2 linked regions of the Spirulina major PCC 6313 genome follow. The protein of the gene in region 1 binds, or shares a complex with, the protein of each later gene. Links are inferred from orthologs where the notes say so. Each region holds a gene or a part of one and is shown on either strand. Other genes may lie near its edges.

What was found.
Region 2: the proteins of tig (region 1) and rpsG are in contact, whole or in part, in a crystal structure (PDB 3GTY), measured with the Thermotoga maritima proteins. The link is inferred for Spirulina major PCC 6313 from one-to-one orthologs. Residues at the interface, in WP_004081061.1 of Thermotoga maritima: Glu122, Val124, Val129, Leu130, Tyr133, Glu188, Gly259, Ile262, Tyr263, Glu266, Ser270, Glu273, Gln274, Glu277, Arg308, Gln311, Ile312, Ser315, Tyr316, Glu325, Arg329, Arg336, Leu363, Phe366, Trp367, Arg373, Leu377, Arg381, Leu384, Glu387; in WP_004081843.1 of Thermotoga maritima: Lys34, Lys52, Lys55, Glu59, Arg62, Gln63, Glu66, Asn67, Lys69, Val71, Arg95, Ala109, Lys110, Lys111, Gly112, Arg113, Pro114, Glu117, Glu121, Ile124, Ala125, Tyr127, Asn128, Asn129, Thr130, Gly131, Lys135, Asp139, Arg142, Met143.

What each region holds. Positions count from the first base shown.
Region 1 is NZ_KV878783.1:796,794-806,400, forward strand. The notes cover bases 256-3,195. They hold tig (trigger factor), read left to right. Parts: upstream 256-992; coding sequence 993-2,399; downstream 2,400-3,195. Other genes in these bases: clpP (ATP-dependent Clp endopeptidase proteolytic subunit ClpP), read left to right, coding at 2,589-3,195. Outside these bases: SPI6313_RS03605 (aspartate-semialdehyde dehydrogenase), read right to left, coding at 1-243; more of clpP, read left to right, coding at 3,196-3,281; ATP-dependent protease ATP-binding subunit ClpX, read left to right, coding at 3,291-4,637; SPI6313_RS03625 (alpha/beta fold hydrolase), read left to right, coding at 4,641-5,492; trpB (tryptophan synthase subunit beta), read left to right, coding at 5,581-6,816; SPI6313_RS03635 (ribonuclease D), read left to right, coding at 6,829-7,455; SPI6313_RS23875 (adenylate/guanylate cyclase domain-containing protein), read left to right, coding at 7,694-9,607. UniProt on the Bacillus subtilis protein: Involved in protein export. Acts as a chaperone by maintaining the newly synthesized protein in an open conformation. Functions as a peptidyl-prolyl cis-trans isomerase.
Region 2 is NZ_KV878783.1:3,920,395-3,929,864, forward strand. What follows is about bases 4,080-6,882. They hold rpsG (30S ribosomal protein S7), read left to right. Parts: upstream 4,080-5,147; coding sequence 5,148-5,618; downstream 5,619-6,882. Other genes in these bases: SPI6313_RS17315 (phosphomannose isomerase type II C-terminal cupin domain), read left to right, coding at 4,080-4,221; SPI6313_RS17320 (HesB/IscA family protein), read left to right, coding at 4,231-4,578; rpsL (30S ribosomal protein S12), read left to right, coding at 4,686-5,060; fusA (elongation factor G), read left to right, coding at 5,766-6,882. Outside these bases: gltB (glutamate synthase large subunit), read right to left, coding at 1-2,129; SPI6313_RS17310 (phosphodiester glycosidase family protein), read left to right, coding at 2,395-3,600; more of SPI6313_RS17315, read left to right, coding at 3,823-4,079; more of fusA, read left to right, coding at 6,883-7,847; tuf (elongation factor Tu), read left to right, coding at 7,954-9,183; rpsJ (30S ribosomal protein S10), read left to right, coding at 9,278-9,470.

The sequences.
Region 1 (9,607 bases):
TGCTTTCGAGATGCTGCCCCCCGCCGAAGCGAGGACAATATCCACGCCTTGGAGGGCGGCTTCGCTGACCACTTCAACGGTGAGGTTTTGGCCGTGGAAGGGGAGGGTTTGCCCGGCGGAACGGGGCGATGCGAGCAGTTTCAACGAGTCGAGGGGAAAATTTCGCGCCTCTAGGAGTTGGATGAGTTCGGTACCAACTGCGCCCGTTGCGCCCAGGATGGCGACTTGCAATGAGTTTGACAAAGTAAAACGTCCTCCAAGGAAAAAAGATCGAGATCGGCAGGGGGAGAATCAATGAGGATTGATCAACAAAGGGCAATCCCATCGTTAAGGGGGAAGAGGGGGGTACGGGAGAAATTTCGGCGACGGGGGGAATGGGGCAGCATTTAAACAGCATCAACGGAATCGGGTCACGGGTGAGGCGGGGGTGGAAAAGTTGGGGGCGAGGGTTGGGGCGATCGCAGTCTGAAATTCTGGGTTGGGAAGGTCTGGACGATTTTTGGAGAGCTTGTTAAAGCAGATTGCGAGGAGCGATCGCAATAAACGTATCCTAATCCATTTCAGGACAGGTCAGACAGACTCTCGACAGAAAACACCATCAATATACTATTATCATAGGGCTGTCCTGATTGTGCCACGCTTAACCCGTTTCTTTCGCTCACAATCAATCCCGGCATCTAGGGGACTACACCCCATCAGCATGCCATTGAGACGCTGCAACGATCCCGATCTAGCCTGCTCAAATTAGGACGTGAGATTCTAAAATGGTCAGTCCAGACAGTGCGAGTCAGCCAATCCCCAGGACATCAAGGCGCGGAGCAGCGGACTATTGTTAACCTAGATTCAGCCGATTGTGGACTCTCCACATATAGTGCCAGAATCTCCCAGTCTGGCTTTGGTTGTTGCGATCAACACAACAGGTTTGGCGGTCTCTTTGACAGTGTCACCCTTCATTTATCCCATAAGTTTACGGTTTGGAAAGCGAGTTGTCCATGAAAGTATCCCAGGAAAAATCACCGAATAGTCAGATTACCCTCACCATTGAAATCCCCGCTGATGCCTCGAAGCAGGCCTACGAAAAAGTCGTCAAAGACTTAGCTCGGACGGTGCGGATTCCTGGGTTTCGGAAAGGCAAAGTGCCCCGTCCGATTCTGTTACAACGTCTCGGGCCAGAACGAGTCCGCGCCGAAGCGCTGGAAAATCTGGTGCAAAGCACTGTGATGAAGGCAGTCTCGGACGAAAAAATCGACGTTTTGGGCAATTATCAAATTCACCCCGACATTAGTGAATTATTGACGCAGTATAAACCCGGCGAAGTGTTTACCTTTAAGGCATCTATGGATGTCCCGCCGGAAGTGACCCTCGGTGACTACACCGCCCTCTCCGTCAAGGCTGAGAACAGCGAATATGATCCGACCCAAGTGGATCAATTCCTCGCCTCTCAACAAGCCAAAGTTGCCACCTTAGTTCCGGTGGAAGGCCGGGCTGCTCAACGGGGGGATGTGGTGGTGGTGAACTACCAAGGACGCTTGGTGGTGGATGGTGAGGTCAGCGAAGAGGTCATCTCTGGGGCAGAAGCGACGGATTTTCAATTGGAATTGGAATCGGATAAGTTTCTCGAAGACTTGATTTCTGGGATTGAGGGGATGAATCCCGGTGAGACGAAAGACATTCCCGTTTCGTTTCCGGATGACTATGCGCGGGAAGATCTGGCTGGAGAAACGGCCCAGTTTTCGGTGACGCTGCAAGAAATTAAGGAGAAAGAGTTACCGGAACTTGATGATGATTTTGCGGAAGAAATTAGCCGCTTTGAAACCCTGGCGGAGTTGCGCGAAGATCTCGAAACCCAGTATAAAAAGCAGGCTGAAGATACGACAAACAGCCGTATCGAAGATGCGATCGCGAAAGAACTGCTGACCATTGCCGAAATTGATCCCCCCGAAACCTTGATCAAACAAGAGGTGGACATGATCATTCGCCAAACCGTCTCCCAAATGGAGCAGTACGGCTTGGATATGCAAAGTGTCCTCAAAGCCGACATGATGCCCACCCTCCGGGAAAATGCTCGCCCCGAAGCCATTGAACGGCTCAAAACCACCTTAGTTCTCGAAGAAGTGGCCCGGCGCGAATCCCTCGAACCCGATCCGGAAAAACTCGATCAACAGATCAAAGAAATTTTCGAGCAACTGAGCGATCAACCCCTTGATCAAGATCGGGTTCGGGAGTTTGTGTCTAAAGAACTGCTCCAAGCCCAGGCCCTCGAATGGCTGCGGGACAAGGTGACCGTGGAGTTAGTCCCCGAAGGCACGCTGAACCCTCCGAGTGAAGACACCGAAGCCAGTGCCGAAGCTGAAGCCGAAGCCATCCTCGCCGAAGCGGTCAGCGCCGAAGAAGAATAATGCTAGATGATCTGGGGTGGGGGCGATCGCGCCCAAACCATAGCAAGGGCAACGAGAAATCATGCCAGGATTTTTCCTCCCCTTGCATTGTGATCTTTCGGGCGATCAAACCCCACTCTGGAAAGACATAAGGCATAATGGTCAACAAGCAGAGGGGTAATTCCCTTGTCGTCGTCCCCAAACTTCAGCATGATAGACTCGCAATCATCCCATCCTTCACCCTCAAACCGCTCCACCTATCACTACAACGCCATGAGTCAAGCCATTGTGCCAATGGTGGTTGAGCAATCCGGCATGGGAGAACGCGCTTTCGACATCTATTCCCGTCTCCTGCGCGAACGGATTGTTTTTCTAGGCAGTGCGATCGACGACACGATCGCGGATTCCGTCGTCGCGCAACTCCTCTTCCTCGACGCAGAAGACCCCGAAAAAGATATTCAACTCTACATCAACTCCCCCGGCGGCTCCGTCTACGCGGGCATGGCCATCTACGACACCATGCAGCAAATCCGCCCCGACGTGGTCACCATCTGCTACGGCATCGCCGCCAGCATGGGAGCTTTCTTGCTCTCCGGTGGCACTAAAGGCAAACGCATGTCCCTCCCCAGTTCCCGGATCATGATCCACCAGCCCCTCGGCGGTGCTCAGGGGCAAGCCGTAGACATCGAAATCCAAGCCAAAGAAATCCTCTACATCAAAGACCAACTCAATGGCCTACTGGCTGAACATACCGGCCAGCCCCTGGATCGGATCGCGGTAGACACCGAGCGCGATTTCTACATGTCATCCAAGGAAGCCCAGCAATACGGGCTGATCGACGAAGTGATTAACCCCGCTGCCCTACCCCACGTTACAATCCCTGCGTCGTCTGCATTTCAGTAAGAGGTCAACATGCCGAAGTACGACTCCCATCTCAAATGCTCTTTCTGCGGAAAATCCCAAGAACAAGTCCGCAAGCTGATCGCCGGCCCCGGAGTCTATATCTGTGATGAATGTGTTGAACTCTGTAATGAAATCCTCGACGAGGAACTCATTGATTCATCCAGCCCCGCCACCCAGCCGGTGGCCCATTCCGAAGAGCATCCCCCCAAACGGCGTGCCCCCTCTGAGCGACTCAGTTTCACCCAAATTCCCAAACCCACCGAAATTAAAACCTACCTCGATGAGCATGTGATTGGCCAAGATGAAGCCAAAAAAGTGCTTTCTGTTGCGGTCTATAACCACTACAAACGCCTGAGTGTCGTTCACGCGAAGGCAACGAGCAGCAAAGGCATCCAGGATGACTCGGTTGAGTTGCAAAAATCAAATATTTTGTTAATTGGCCCGACTGGATCAGGAAAAACCCTGCTGGCTCAAACCTTGGCGAAAATTCTGGATGTGCCCTTTGCGGTGGCAGATGCCACGACCCTGACGGAAGCCGGGTATGTGGGGGAAGATGTGGAAAATATTCTGCTGCGGCTGTTGCAGGTGGCGGATCTCGATGTGGAAGAAGCCCAGCGCGGCATTATCTACATTGATGAAATTGATAAGATTGCCCGCAAGAGTGAGAACCCTTCGATTACCCGTGATGTATCGGGTGAGGGGGTGCAGCAGGCGTTGCTCAAAATGCTCGAAGGCACGATCGCCAATGTTCCCCCCCAAGGCGGCCGTAAACACCCCTATCAAGACTGCATCCAGATCGACACCAGTAATATTCTGTTTATCTGTGGTGGGGCGTTTGTGGGCCTAGATAAGGTGGTGGAACGGCGGGTGGGCAAGAAGGCGATGGGCTTTGTGCGGCCCGGTGAAAACCAGTCGAAAGAGCAGCGCACCGCTGATGTGCTCAAGGAACTGGAGCCGGAAGATCTGGTGAAATTTGGCTTAATTCCTGAGTTTATTGGGCGAGTGCCGGTGGATGCGGTGTTGCATCCGTTGGATGAGGAAACCTTGGTGGCGATCTTGACTGAACCCCGCAATGCGTTGGTGAAGCAGTATCAAAAACTGCTGCGCATGGATAATGTGCAACTGGAGTTTGATGAAGAGTCGGTGCGGGCGATCGCTCGTGAAGCTTACCGCCGCAAAACCGGAGCACGGGCCCTACGCGGCATTGTCGAAGAATTGATGCTCGAAGTGATGTATGAACTGCCCTCCCGGAAAGATGTGCATCGCTGTGTGATTACCCCAGAAATGGTAGAGAAGCGATCGACGGCGGAACTCCTGCTCCATCCCTCCACCTTGCCCAAACCAGAATCTGCTTAGACGATGGCAGACACAGTGACTCTGCGCGGCGTTCCCCATTATTACGAATGGGTGAAATCAGACTCCTCTGCCCCGAAGCCGGTGTTGGTGTTTATGCATGGTTGGGGCGGCTCGGCTCGCTATTGGCGCACCACGGCTGAAGTCCTGTCCGATGGGTTTGATTGTTTGCTCTACGACTTGCGCGGCTTTGGGCGATCGCCCCTCCCGCCCGATTGCACCCTCGGCTACGAACTGCACGACTACGCCGATGATCTGGCCCTCCTGCTCGATCAGTTTGAGATTGATCAAATCACCCTCAACGCCCATTCTTTGGGGGCTTCGATCGCGGCAGTATTCGCGGATCGGTATTGCGATCGCCTCCAACGATTGATCCTCACCTGTAGTGGCATCTTTGCCTACAACCGGATCACCTTCCCCCTCTTCCATCGCGCCAGTGAATCTGTGGTCAAATTCCGCTTTCCCTGGTTCTTGAACGTGCCCCTCGCCGAACACCTGTTCATGAGCCGCTTCCTCCATCGCCCCCTCCCCAGTGCGATCAGCCGCGAATTTCTCGCTGACTACCTCGACGCAGACCCAGCCGCCGCCATGGGCACGATCTACACCGCCGTCAGCGAACAGGCCGCCCAAACCATGCCCACCGTTTTCCAACAGATCCAAGCCCCCACCCTCTTAATTTCCGGGCAAAAGGATCAAATCATTCCCCCCAGACTCGGCCGCAGCGCCGCCGCTCTCAACCCCAAGATCACCCACATTGAACTGGCGAAAACGGGTCATTTTCCGATGCTAGAAGTGCCCGATACCTATCATCCCGCTGTCCGTGAGTTTCTCGACTTGGCTCCGATGACGGCGGTGTAAAGTGCGATCGCCCCTCGTTCCTAACCCTCGATGGAACGAAAATTCGTATAATAAAAATCTGTTGAACGACCCCTAAACCCTAGCCACTGTGACCACCACTCCCCTGCCTCTCACCTCCACACAACCGGATCAACTCGGCCGCTTTGGTCGCTTTGGGGGGAAATATGTCCCCGAAACCCTAATGCCCGCCCTGACGGAATTGGAAACCGCCTACCAGCAATACCGCCATGATCCAGAGTTTCAAGCGGAACTGAATGGCCTCCTCAAAGACTACGTGGGCCGTCCGAGTCCCCTCTACTTTGCCGAACGCTTAACGGCCCATTACGCCCGTCCCGACGGTTCTGGCCCCCAGATTTACCTCAAACGGGAAGACCTCAACCACACCGGGGCCCACAAAATTAACAACGCCCTCGCCCAAGCCATCCTCGCCAAACGGATGGGCAAGCAGCGGATTATTGCCGAAACCGGAGCGGGACAGCATGGTGTGGCAACGGCCACCGTTTGTGCTCGGTTTGGTTTGGACTGTGTGATCTACATGGGCGTTCAGGATATGGAACGTCAGGCCTTAAATGTGTTTCGGATGCGTCTACTGGGGGCCACCGTGCAGCCGGTGGCCGCTGGGACAGGAACCCTCAAAGATGCCACATCTGAAGCGATTCGCGACTGGGTCACGAATGTAGAAACCACCCATTACATCCTTGGTTCCGTGGCCGGCCCTCACCCCTACCCGATGATGGTGCGGGATTTCCATGCGGTGATTGGTACGGAAACGCGGCAGCAGTGTTTAGAACAGTGGGGCGGCTTACCGGATATTTTGCTGGCCTGTGTGGGGGGCGGCTCCAATGCGATGGGCTTGTTCCATGAGTTTGTGCATGAATCGTCGGTGCGCTTAATTGGGGTGGAGGCAGCAGGTGAAGGCACGGAGACGGCTCACCATGCCGCCACGTTGACGAAGGGCCAGCCAGGAGTGCTCCATGGGGCGATGAGTTATCTGCTCCAAGATCCGGAAGGGCAAGTGGTGGAGGCCCATTCGATTAGTGCGGGGCTGGACTATCCCGGTGTGGGGCCGGAGCATAGTTATTTGATGGAGACGGGACGGGCGGACTATTACAGTGTGACCGATGCTGATGCGGTGGCGGCGTTGGAACGCTTGTCACGGTTGGAGGGGATTATCCCGGCGTTGGAAACGTCCCATGCGATCGCCTATCTCGACACCCTCTGTCCGCAACTTGAGGGCAGTCCGCGCCTTGTGCTTAACTGTTCCGGACGGGGTGATAAGGATGTCCAAACCGTTGCCAAGTACCTCAAAATGCGCGAGGCGTAGGATTGAAGAGCCATGAATAAGTTTCACGTTTGCGATCGCGACCTCGACACCGCCAGTTTCGAGCATTATCAACAGGCCGAAGCCCTCGCCCTCGATACCGAAACCATGGGGCTAGTATTGGGGCGCGATCGCCTCTGCCTCGTGCAACTCTGCGACCCCGATGGCTACATCACCGCCATCCGGATCGCCCCCGGCCAAACCGCCGCCCCCAACCTCAGCCGCCTCCTAGAAAATCCCCAAATCACCAAGATTTTCCACTACGCCCGGTTTGACGTTGCCCAATTTCAGCACACCTTCAACACCGTCACCCAGCCCATCTTCTGCACCAAAATCGCCAGCAAAATCGCCCGCACCTACACCGGCAGCCACGGCCTCAAATCCCTCGTCCAAGAACTCGAAGGCATTGAACTCGATAAAAGCTCCCAAAGTTCCGACTGGGGCAACCCCCACACCCTCTCCCCCGACCAACTCCAATACGCCGCCAACGATGTTCGCTATCTCATTCCCCTCCGCCAAAAACTAATCACCATGCTTGAGCGCGAGAATCGCTGGGTATTGGCACAACGCTGCTTTGATTGTCTGCCGGTCATCATCGATCTCGACATCTTGCAGTTCAAAGATATTTTTGACCACAAGTAAGCGGTTGTTTTCTTCGTGCAAAGAGTATAGTCAAGATAGTCAAAACGCGATTTCATCGTGATGCCCCATGCTCCCAATCATGGGCGGCACTGTCCATGTTACCCCCGGAACGAGTCTGCATCACACAACAAACGTTATCGGTCTAACGTGCGGGTTAATGTCCTTTGGAGAGGAGTAGAAACAGATGAGGCTCGGAAGGTTTCCCCATGCCCGCCTTATTCTTTGGTTTGGAATTTTCATGATCAGTTGTTTCCTGCCCGTACAGGCGCAATTACAACTGGATGCCAACCAAGCCCCAATTCCGAACCACGCCCCGATTCCCCTAACCACCAATTGGCATTATCGCTGGGACACCCTGCCCGAATTTCCAGCCGGGGTCGAACTGCCCCAATGGAACGAACTCGAAGACTGGCAAAGTCTTGATCTCCCCCAAAAAGTGCGCGTCGAACCGGATCAAGACATTCTCTGGTTAGCCGTAACCTTGCCAGAGGTGCGATCGCGCTTCCCCGCTCTCTACTTTCGCGGCATTCCCCACATCCTCGAAGCCTACATCAACGGCGAACAAGTCTACCTCTACGACGAACTCAAATCCGATGGCACCCTCAAAGAAAAAGAAGGGGAATTTCCCATCATTAACCTCCAACCCACCCACTACGCCCAAATCCTCCTGATTCGCGTTTATGTGGGCAGCGATCGCCTCACCGTCGGCAACGATCCCAGCGTCCTGATCGGCTTTGGTCACCAACCCCTCTACGGCTCCCAACCCGATCTCTTTCGACGCTTAATTTTTAATGATGGTGTGCGGTTTATCCTCGGCTTTCTCTTCATTGTCTGTGGCTTTTTTCCCCTGATCATCACCCTCTTCAAACGCACCGACCCCATCTATGTATCCTTCGCCTTTGTTACTTTTCTACTCGGCATTTACACCATCACCCCCGCCCAACTAATTCGCCTCCTCTTCAACTACAGCCTCTTCTGGACATTCATTCATCACACCACCTTTCACCTCCTCCCCGTCAGCCTGTCCCTATTCTTTGAACATGTGTTTGGCGCAGGCCCTAAAAAAATCATTCGTCGTCTCCGGTATGTGCATTTAATCTATGCCCCGATCGCGATCATCCTCGCAAGCACTCCCCTCGTCAGTTGGGGAAACGCCGCCCTCCCCACTCAAATCGGCTCCCTCTTTACCTCCTCAATTCTCATTCTCCTCGCCACCTGGAGAGCCATTAAAGGTGATCCCGAAGCCAAGATTATTTCCTTTGGCTTTTCGATTTTCCTGATTTGTGCAATGCACGATATTGTGATGTACATTTACCCCATTTCAAACTGGGTCACGATCCAGTTTTATCCCTGGGGAATGCTGTTCTTTTTAATCTGTTTAGCCTTCATTGTTGAACGTCGGTTCACCGAAGCCCAAAACCACCTCAAAGCCTATGCCAGAGCCTCCGATCGCTTCGTTCCCCATGAATTTCTCCAATTCCTCGGCAAAACCAGCATCATTGATGTCAAATTAGGCGATCAGGTTCAAAAAGAAATGACCGTTTTATTTTCTGATATTCGCTCCTTCACGAGTATTTCAGAAAGTATGCCCCCCGAACGCAACTTTAACTTTTTAAATGCCTATCTCCGGGCCGTTAGTCCGGTGATTCGTCAATATAATGGTTTTATTGATAAATATATTGGGGATGCCGTGATGGCCCTCTTTCCCCACAGCGTTGAAGATGCCATTCAGGCCGCCGTTTCCATGCAGAAAGCGTTGGATCAATTTAATCAAAGTGTGCGCGAAGAAGGCTATCCCGCGATTCAGATTGGAATTGGCCTGCACCGAGGGACGCTGATGTTAGGAACCATTGGCGAACAACAACGAATGGAAACGACGGTGATTGCGGATGCGGTGAATCTTGCCTCACGTTTAGAAGATTCCACCAAACGGTATGGCGCAAGTTTAGTGATTAGTCAAAGCACCCTCAATCAATTAAAACATCCTGACCAGTTTTCCTCGCGCTATTTGGGGACAATTCTCGTCAAAGGCAAAAAAGAACCGATCAGGATTTGCGAAATTTATGAGTCCGATGCCACCCATATCCGCAATCTCAAAACTGAAACCAAAGGCAGTTTTGAAGCTGCCATTGATCTTTACGACCAAGGCAAA
Region 2 (9,470 bases), 3.1 Mb from region 1 along the record:
GTGCTCCAACATTGGGCCGTATCGACGATCAGCGAGACTTTCAACCGTTGGCCGGTGTGGATCAGGTGTTGATGAACCGCACCCACGGCCAGGAGGGGCGGAATATAGGTTGTCGTTGCACTGATAGCGTGATCGGTGGCGGTGCGATCGGTGGCGGTGCGATCGGTGGCGGTGCGATGGGTGGCGGTGCGGTCGGTGGCGGTGCAGTCGGTGGCGGTGCGATCGCTCAAAATCAAAATCGCGCAACCATCCCGTACCGCTGCTTCAGCTTGCTCACACAGGTGATGGATTGCCCGTTTGAGTGCATCAGGGCCAGCGGTAATCCTGTACAGGGTTGAAAGCTCCGTAACCGCCAACTCAGAGTCCCGAATCGCCTGCAACTCACCATTATTGAGCACCGGACTTTTAATCTTGAGCACCACATTATCCTTCGGCTCCGTTTCGAGGAGATTCCCCCGTTCGCCGAGGAACATATTCAATGACATCACCAAACTCTCCCGCAACGGATCGATGGGCGGGTTCGTCACCTGGGCAAAACGTTGTTTGAAATAGTCATAAAGCAAGCGCGGCTTGCTCGACAACGCCGCCAAGGGAATATCATCGCCCATACAGAAGGTCGGCTCCTTCCCCTGTTGCGCCATCGCAAGCACCACCATGTCCACATCCTCAGCGGTATAACCAAAAGCGGTTTGCTGCTGGAGCAGATCCGGGCCGGTCAAGGCGGGTTCTTGGCTAAAGTCGGCGCGGGGGATTTGGGTGCGGTGCTTTTGCATCCATTGACCGTAGGGGTGGAGGTGGGCAATCCGCTGTTTAATGTCCCAGTTGTGGAGAATTTCGTGGGTTTCGAGATCCACCGCGATCATCTGACCGGGGCCAAGGCGGCCTTTTTCGACGATATCCGCGTCGGGTAAATCGACGACCCCGGCTTCGGAGGCGACAACAATATAGCTATCTTTGGTGATGCTGTAACGGGCGGGGCGGAGGCCGTTGCGATCGAGGGTTGCGCCGACGGTTTTACCATCGCTGAACACCAAGAGCGCGGGGCCGTCCCAGGGTTCTTGGATGCTGCTGTAGTAGTTATAAAAGTCGGTGATTTCCGGGTAGGCTTCGAGTTCCGGTTGATTTTTATAGGCTTCGGGAACCAGAATCATCGCCGCTTCAAAGGGGGTGCGGCCCGTGCGCACGAGTAATTCCATCACACTGTCGAGGTTGGAGGAATCACTGTTGGCGGGGTTGACGATGGGGGTGAGTCCGGCGAGGTCTTCGTGATGCCAGCCTGCGGATTCGAGGCTGCTTTCGCGGGTGCTCATCCAGTTGATGTTGCCGAGGAGGGTGTTGATTTCGCCGTTGTGACCGAGGATGCGCATCGGTTGGGCCAGGAGCCATTTGGGCATCGTGTTGGTGCTGAAGCGGCGATGGTAGACGGCGAATTTACTTTTATAGAGGGGATTGACCAAATCTTGGTAGAACTGGCCGAGGACTTCGGCGCGTACCATGCCTTTGTAGACAATGGTGCGGCAGGACCAGGAGCAGACATAGAAATCATCGGCGAGTTCTTTGCCGACACGACTACGGGCGACATAGAGGCGGCGATCGAGTTCGTCGCCGCTGAGGTCTTTGCCGGTGACCATGATTTGCTCGATGCGGGGCAGGTTAGCGCGGGCTTGGCGACCAAGGACTTCGGGGTGGGTGGGGACGACGCGCCAACCGAGGACGGTGAGGCCTTCGGAGGTGGCGATCGCTTCGACAAAGGAGCGGCGATTATTCGCTGACACATCATCTAAGGGGAGAAAGATCATCCCTACACCGAGTTTTTCCGGGTCGGGCATGGTGATGTGGTGCTCCTCAAACCAGGCTTGGAACAGTTCCCACGGAATCCCCGTCATCACCCCCGATCCGTCGCCGGAATCATAGTCAGCACTACAGCCCCCGCGATGTTCAAGACACCCCAACGCAATTAAAGACTGTTCAATCAGGCGATGTTCAGCAGCATCGCGGGTATTGGCGATAAATCCGACCCCGCAGGCATCGCGCTCGTTGACAAGCCAGGGTTGACCGGGATAGGGATGATGGGGATCTGTGGTAGAAACGGGAGATAGATTACAGTTCGGCTGCATCGAGTGATCCATGGGTGACTACAGTGAAAAATAATGATGATTGTTCTGGGACTGGGGGTAATCCAATTGAATCACCGGCCCTGTCCAGATAGACGGTTAAGCCGCTCCGAATTAACTTAGATGGAATGGGGGTCTACCCCAAAGACGATCTATAACAGAAAACAATGGGGCTGCGAATGGACTGGTAAGTCTCCAGTCAACACAGATAGCGATCGCAATTACATCGTTTCTTAACGATGGCTTGACAATTATTATAGGCAACTCGTTCCTTGGCAAGATGGATCAACAGACACAACATCGTCGGGTTAACGCCATAAAAGGCATTGGGTATCAAATCAGTTGCAGTGCTGCCCTCCTGCTGCTCGGCTTGGGGACTCGTTCCCTACCCGCTGCTGCTGAGGCGATCGCATCCTCTCCCCCGCTGCAATTGGCCCAAGTCGATCACGCTACCTTTCAACCGGAAGACACCCGCTGGGAACAGGGGATTCGCTGGGAAAAACGCTATGTGGTGTTAGGGGGCGATCGCTTTCCCGTCTTCTCCCTCGAATTCGCCGCCAACAACCCCCGCGTTGCCCTCCGCCCGATCTGGAGCAACCCCTACACCATGGAAGGCACCAGCTCCATCGTCGAGATCGGCCGCCAGTGGGGAGCCTTTGCCGCGATCAACGCCGGATTTTTTAACCGTAACAACCGCCTCCCCCTCGGAGCCGTGCGCCGCGATGGCCGGTGGTTTTCCGGCCCGATTTTGAACCGGGGTGCGATCGGCTGGAACGACCAAGGCAACATCAAAATCGGTCGCCTCACCCTCCAAGAAACCCTCACCACCAACACCGGCCAACGGTTCTTCATCTCCCACCTCAACAGCGGCTACGTCCAAGCCGGCATCGCCCGCTACACCCTCGACTGGGGCCAAAGCTACCGCCCGATCACCAACAACGAAATCATCATCTACGTCGAAAACAACCAAGTCACCGAACATTACGCCGGCGGCACAGCGGGTCAAACCCCCTTTCCCCTCCCCCAAAACGGTTACATCCTTGTGATCCGGGCTGGCAGTATCTCCCGCGATCAACTGCCCCCAGGCACCACCGTCACCCTCACCAGCACCACCAACCCCAGCGATTTCGGCAACTACCCCCATATTGTCGGAGCGGGCCCCCTCCTGATCGAAGGCGGGCGCGTCGTGTTGAACCCCGAAGCCGAAAAATTCAGCACCGCCTTTGCCCAACAATCCGCCTCCCGCAGCCTGATCGGAACCACCTCACGGGGGACGATCATGCTCGCCGTTGTTCACAATCGCCAGCGGGGCCGGGGGCCGTCCCTGCGCGAATTGGCCGCCCTGGCCCAACGCATGGGCATGACCGCTGCCCTCAACCTCGACGGTGGCAGTTCTTCATCTCTCTACCTTGGCGGGCATTTGGTGGATCGTCCCCCCGCTGGTGCGGCACGGGTTCACAATGGGATTGGCGTGTATCTTCCCTAGGCGGATGAGGTCTCGTGCGATCGCGACGCTGAATGTGAGCAATTGGTGAAAAAAAGCCCCCCGTTTCGTAAAGACTTGTTAGGGTTTGGGCCGGATTTTAAAAATCATCCCAGTATCCCAAAAGTCATTTGCTAAGGTGAAGTGAAATATGTGGCTTGTTCACAAGACTCTCGATCCGCATCCCTTTAACCGTCCAATAGTTTAATTTTTCGTGAGGCAGTTATGGTTCAGCTTCAAGATGCCAACGTGACCGTTCCATCCACCGCACCGGCTGCGCGGGATGATTCTCCCCAACGTCCGTGGGGAACATTTACCGTACTCGAAGAAGGCTCTCGCTACAAAATTAAGCGGATTGAAGTGAAGCCGGGACATCGCTTGAGCCTACAAATGCACCATCACCGCAGTGAGCATTGGATTGTGGTGTCGGGGACTGCCAAGGTGACCTGTGGGGATCAGGTGACGATTTTGGGCAGTAATCAATCGACCTATGTGCCCCAATGCACACCCCACCGTCTCGAAAACCCAGGGGTGATTAATCTGGTGATTATTGAGGTGCAAAATGGGGAATATCTCGGCGAAGATGATATTATTCGCTTCCAAGATGATTACAAACGGAGTTAAGTCCCGCCGATGATTACCTTGACCGCAGCGGCTGCCCAGGAAGTCCGCCGCCTGCAAATGTCCCATAATCAAGCCAATAGTACGTTACGGCTCACGGTGCAACCGGGGGGCTGTGCGGATTTTGTCTATGGGTTGGAGTTGGTGGCTACGCCGATTCAAGGGGATCATTACTGTGTCAGTGCAGGCATTGCCATGACGGTGGCGGGAGAGAATGTCGCGATGGTGTCGGGGTTATGTTTGGACTATACGGAAGACTTGATGGGGGGTGGGTTTCGCTTTGATAACCCCCAGGCGGTGCGCACCTGTAGTTGTGGGCATTCCTTTGCGATCGCGCCTGACCTTGGATCTGGCATTTAACGCCCCCGGAATCCCGTCAGTCGCTTGACACAGTTTTGCGGATTTGGATATGATGGGAGACTGTCACGTCAACATCAAGAACCATCACGAGGCAGAACGTGTAACCTATGCCAACCATCCAGCAACTGATCCGCACGGAACGCTCCGTTGCGAAAAAGAAAACCAAGTCCCCCGCCCTGAAAGAATGTCCACAGCGGCGCGGTGTCTGCACACGGGTTTACACCACCACGCCGAAGAAACCGAATTCGGCGCTGCGCAAAGTCGCACGGGTGCGGCTCACCTCTGGGTTTGAAGTCACGGCTTACATTCCCGGTATTGGCCACAATCTCCAAGAACACTCCGTTGTGCTCATTCGCGGTGGACGGGTCAAAGACCTCCCCGGTGTTCGCTACCATATTGTGCGCGGTACATTGGATGCAACGGGGGTTAAAGACCGTCGCCAAAGCCGTTCCAAATATGGCACCAAGCGACCCAAAGCCTAATTCCGGGTCGGTGTTGTTGCCCCATGGGGCGATCGCGCCACCCGCTCATCCCTGCAATACTTTAGACCTGCACTATCAGAATTCACTATGTCTCGTCGTAGAGTCGTCAAAAAACGTCCCGTCCCCCCCGATTCTGTCCATAACAGCCGCCTCGTCAGCATGACCGCTCGGCGGCTGATGCGTCACGGCAAAGAATCCCTGGCCTATCGACTGATTTACGATGCCTTCGCGATCATCAGCGAACGCACCGGCAGCGATCCCCTCGAAGTCTTCGAGCAAGCGATTCGTAATATTACCCCCCTCGTCGAAGTGAAAGCACGCCGGGTTGGGGGTGCTACCTATCAAGTGCCGATGGAAGTGCGCCCTAACCGAGGCATCACCCTCGCACTCCGCTGGCTCGCCACCTACTCCCGCTCTCGTTCGGGTCGCACCATGGCTAGCAAGCTGGCGAATGAAATCATGGATGCTGCCAATGAAACCGGTGGCGCGATTCGCAAGCGCGAAGAAACCCACCGAATGGCGGAGGCCAACAAAGCCTTTGCCCACTATCGCTACTAAAGCCCCGTTTGGGAAAGAGATTCTTCTCACGCCCTCTTTCCCGGATTGCGGTGTAGCGATCGCCATTCAGGCATTCAGGCTACTTTATTAGTTAGTACTCAGTTACATTCACCCATTGACTGGGTGTAACCGTTCAGGAGGTCTATTGTGGGACGAGCTATCCCGCTAGAGAAAGTTCGTAATATTGGCATTGCCGCGCATATTGATGCGGGCAAAACCACCACGACCGAGCGCATTCTATTCTATTCCGGTATCGTCCATAAGATCGGCGAAGTTCACGATGGCAACGCTGTCACCGACTGGATGGAGCAAGAACGCGAGCGGGGGATTACCATTACCGCTGCGGCGATCAGCACCGACTGGAAAGAGCATCACATCAACATTATTGACACCCCCGGCCACGTGGATTTCACCATTGAGGTGGAACGCTCGATGCGGGTTTTAGATGGGGTGATTGCTGTTTTTTGTTCCGTGGGAGGCGTGCAGCCGCAATCGGAAACCGTTTGGCGACAAGCGGATCGCTACAACGTACCCCGGATCGTCTTTGTGAATAAGATGGATCGCACCGGCGCGAATTTCTTCAAAGTCTATGAGCAGGTGTGCGATCGCCTCCGCGCCCTCGCCATCCCGATTCAAATTCCCATCGGCAGCGAAAACGACTTTCGCGGCATCGTTGATCTGGTCAAAATGCGGGCCAAACTCTACACCAACGACCTCGGCACCGAAATCGAAGATGTAGACATTCCCGCCGAAGTCGCCGCCCTGGCCCAAGAGTACCGCAGCAAACTCCTCGAAGCCGTTGCCGAAACCGACGAAGTTCTCCTCGAAAAATACCTCGAAACCGAAACCCTCAGCGAAGCCGAAATTCAGCAGGCCCTCCGTCAAGGAACCCTCACCGGTACGATTGTCCCGATGCTCTGCGGCTCGGCGTTTAAAAATAAAGGCGTGCAACTGCTCCTCGATGCCGTTGTGGACTATCTCCCCGCTCCCACCGAAGTCCCCGCCATTAAAGGGCTGCTTCCCGATGGCACAGACGGCGATCGCCCCGCCGACGACAAAACCCCCCTCGCCGCCCTCGCCTTTAAAGTCGCCGCCGACCCCTTCGGCCGCTTAACCTTCCTACGCATCTACTCCGGAGTCCTCGCCAAAGGCAGCTACGTCTACAACTCCACCAAAGACAAAAAAGAACGAGTCTCGCGGCTGATTATCCTCAAATCCAACGATCGCATCGAAGTAGACGAACTCCGCGCCGGTGATCTTGGAGCAGCGATCGGCCTCAAAGACACCATCACCGGGGATACCCTCTGTGACGATGCCCAGCCCATCATTCTGGAATCCCTCTTCATCCCAGAACCGGTCATTTCCGTCGCCGTCGAACCCCAGACAAAGCAGGACATGGAAAAGCTTTCCAAGGCATTGCAAGCCCTTTCCGATGAAGATCCCACCTTTCGGGTCAGCATTGATCCCGAAACCAATCAAACCGTGATTGCGGGGATGGGTGAGCTGCACTTGGAAATTCTTGTAGACCGCATGTTGCGGGAATACAAGGTGGAAGCGAATGTCGGTCAACCCCAAGTGGCTTACCGGGAAACCATTCGCCAAGCAGCCCGTGGCCAAGAGGGCAAATTCATCCGACAAAGCGGCGGCAAAGGTCAGTATGGCCACGTCGTGATCGACCTCGAACCCGCCGAAGAAGGCAAAGGCTTTGAATTTGTCTCCAAAATTGTCGGAGGAACCATTCCCCGTGAATACATTGCCTCAGTGGAGCAAGGGATCAAAGAATCCTGCGAAACTGGTATCTTGGCCGGGTATCCCCTCATTGATGTCAAAGTCACCCTTGTAGATGGTTCATATCACGACGTGGATTCATCGGAAATGGCCTTCAAAATTGCCGGGTCAATGGGGATGAGGACAGCGGTTAACAACGCCAAGCCCGTCCTCCTTGAACCCATGATGAAGGTCGAAGTCGAAGTCCCCGAAAACTTTTTGGGGGATGTGATGGGTGACCTCAACGCTCGCCGGGGTCAGATTGAGGGGATGAATGCTGACACGGGCATCGCCAAAGTTCTCGCCAAAGTTCCCCTTGCGGAAATGTTTGGCTATGCCACAGATATTCGCTCCAAAACCCAAGGACGCGGCATCTTTTCGATGGAGTTCAGCCACTACAGTGAGGTTCCCAACCATGTGGCTGAAGCCATCATCGCTAAAAACAGGGGAACCATTTCATGATGGATACAGGCTAGGGCCGAGGATGGCCAGACAAGAGGTCACGATCGGCCCTAAAATGTGAAATCAGCTCAGGAACGCAAACTTAGAGATAAGGAACGACTAATCAATGGCACGCGCAAAATTTGAACGCACAAAAGACCACGTTAACATCGGCACGATTGGCCACGTTGACCACGGTAAAACCACATTAACCGCTGCAATCACGATGGCATTAGCCGCAACGGGTAAAGCCAAAGCCCGAAACTACGCCGATATCGACGCAGCACCGGAAGAAAAAGCACGGGGGATTACGATCAATACCGCCCACGTGGAATATGAGACGGACAATCGTCACTACGCCCACGTGGACTGTCCTGGACACGCTGACTATGTAAAAAACATGATCACCGGGGCGGCTCAAATGGACGGGGCTGTGTTGGTGGTGTCCGCTGCCGATGGCCCGATGCCCCAAACCCGTGAGCATATTTTGCTGGCGAAGCAAGTGGGGGTTCCTAACTTGGTGGTGTTCTTGAATAAGAAGGACATGGTGGATGACGAAGAACTGCTGGAGCTGGTTGAACTCGAAGTGCGTGAACTGCTCAGCGACTACGACTTTGACGGTGACAATATTCCCATCGTCGCCGGTTCTGCGCTGAAAGCAGTCGAAGCGTTGACAGCAAACACCAAAATTGCCAAGGGTGAAGATGAGTGGGTGGATCAAATTTTGGCGTTGATGGATGAAGTGGATAGCTATATCCCTTCACCGGAACGGGAAATTGATAAGCCTTTCTTGATGGCGATTGAAGACGTTTTCTCGATCACCGGTCGTGGGACGGTTGCCACGGGTCGGATTGAACGCGGTAAGGTGAAAGTGGGTGAAACCATTGAAATTATCGGGATTCGCGAAACCCGTAGCGCCACGGTGACGGGTGTGGAAATGTTCCAAAAAACCTTGGATGAAGGGATGGCTGGGGACAACGTGGGCATTCTGCTTCGGGGTATCCAGAAAGAAGATATTGAGCGCGGTATGGTGTTGGCGAAGCCCAGCAGCATTACGCCCCACACCAAGTTTGAAGGTGAGGTGTATGTGCTCAAGAAAGAAGAAGGGGGTCGTCACACGCCTTTCTTCTCTGGCTACCGTCCTCAGTTCTATGTGCGGACGACCGATGTGACCGGAACCATTGATGCGTTTACCGCAGATGATGGTAGCGAAGCTGAAATGGTGATGCCGGGCGATCGCATCAAAATGACCGTGACCTTGATTAACGCCGTTGCCGTTGAACAAGGGATGCGCTTCGCGATTCGTGAAGGTGGCCGTACCATCGGTGCGGGTGTGGTGTCCAAAATCCTTGAGTAATCTCGGACGATAATGAAAAAGAGCAGAAAAGCTGAACTTTTCTGCTCTTTTTGCCCCCTGATTCTATTCTTTTCCTGAACCTTGAAAACTGAACATGGCTACTATCCAACAGCAAAAAATCCGCATCCGCCTCAAAGCCTTTGACCGCCGCCTCCTCGATACCTCCTGCGAAAAGATCGTGGATACGGCGAATCGCACCAACGCCGCTGCGATCGGCCCGATTCCCCTGCCCACCAAGCGTCGGATCTATTGTTTGTTGCGATCGCCCCACGTGGATAAGGATTCCC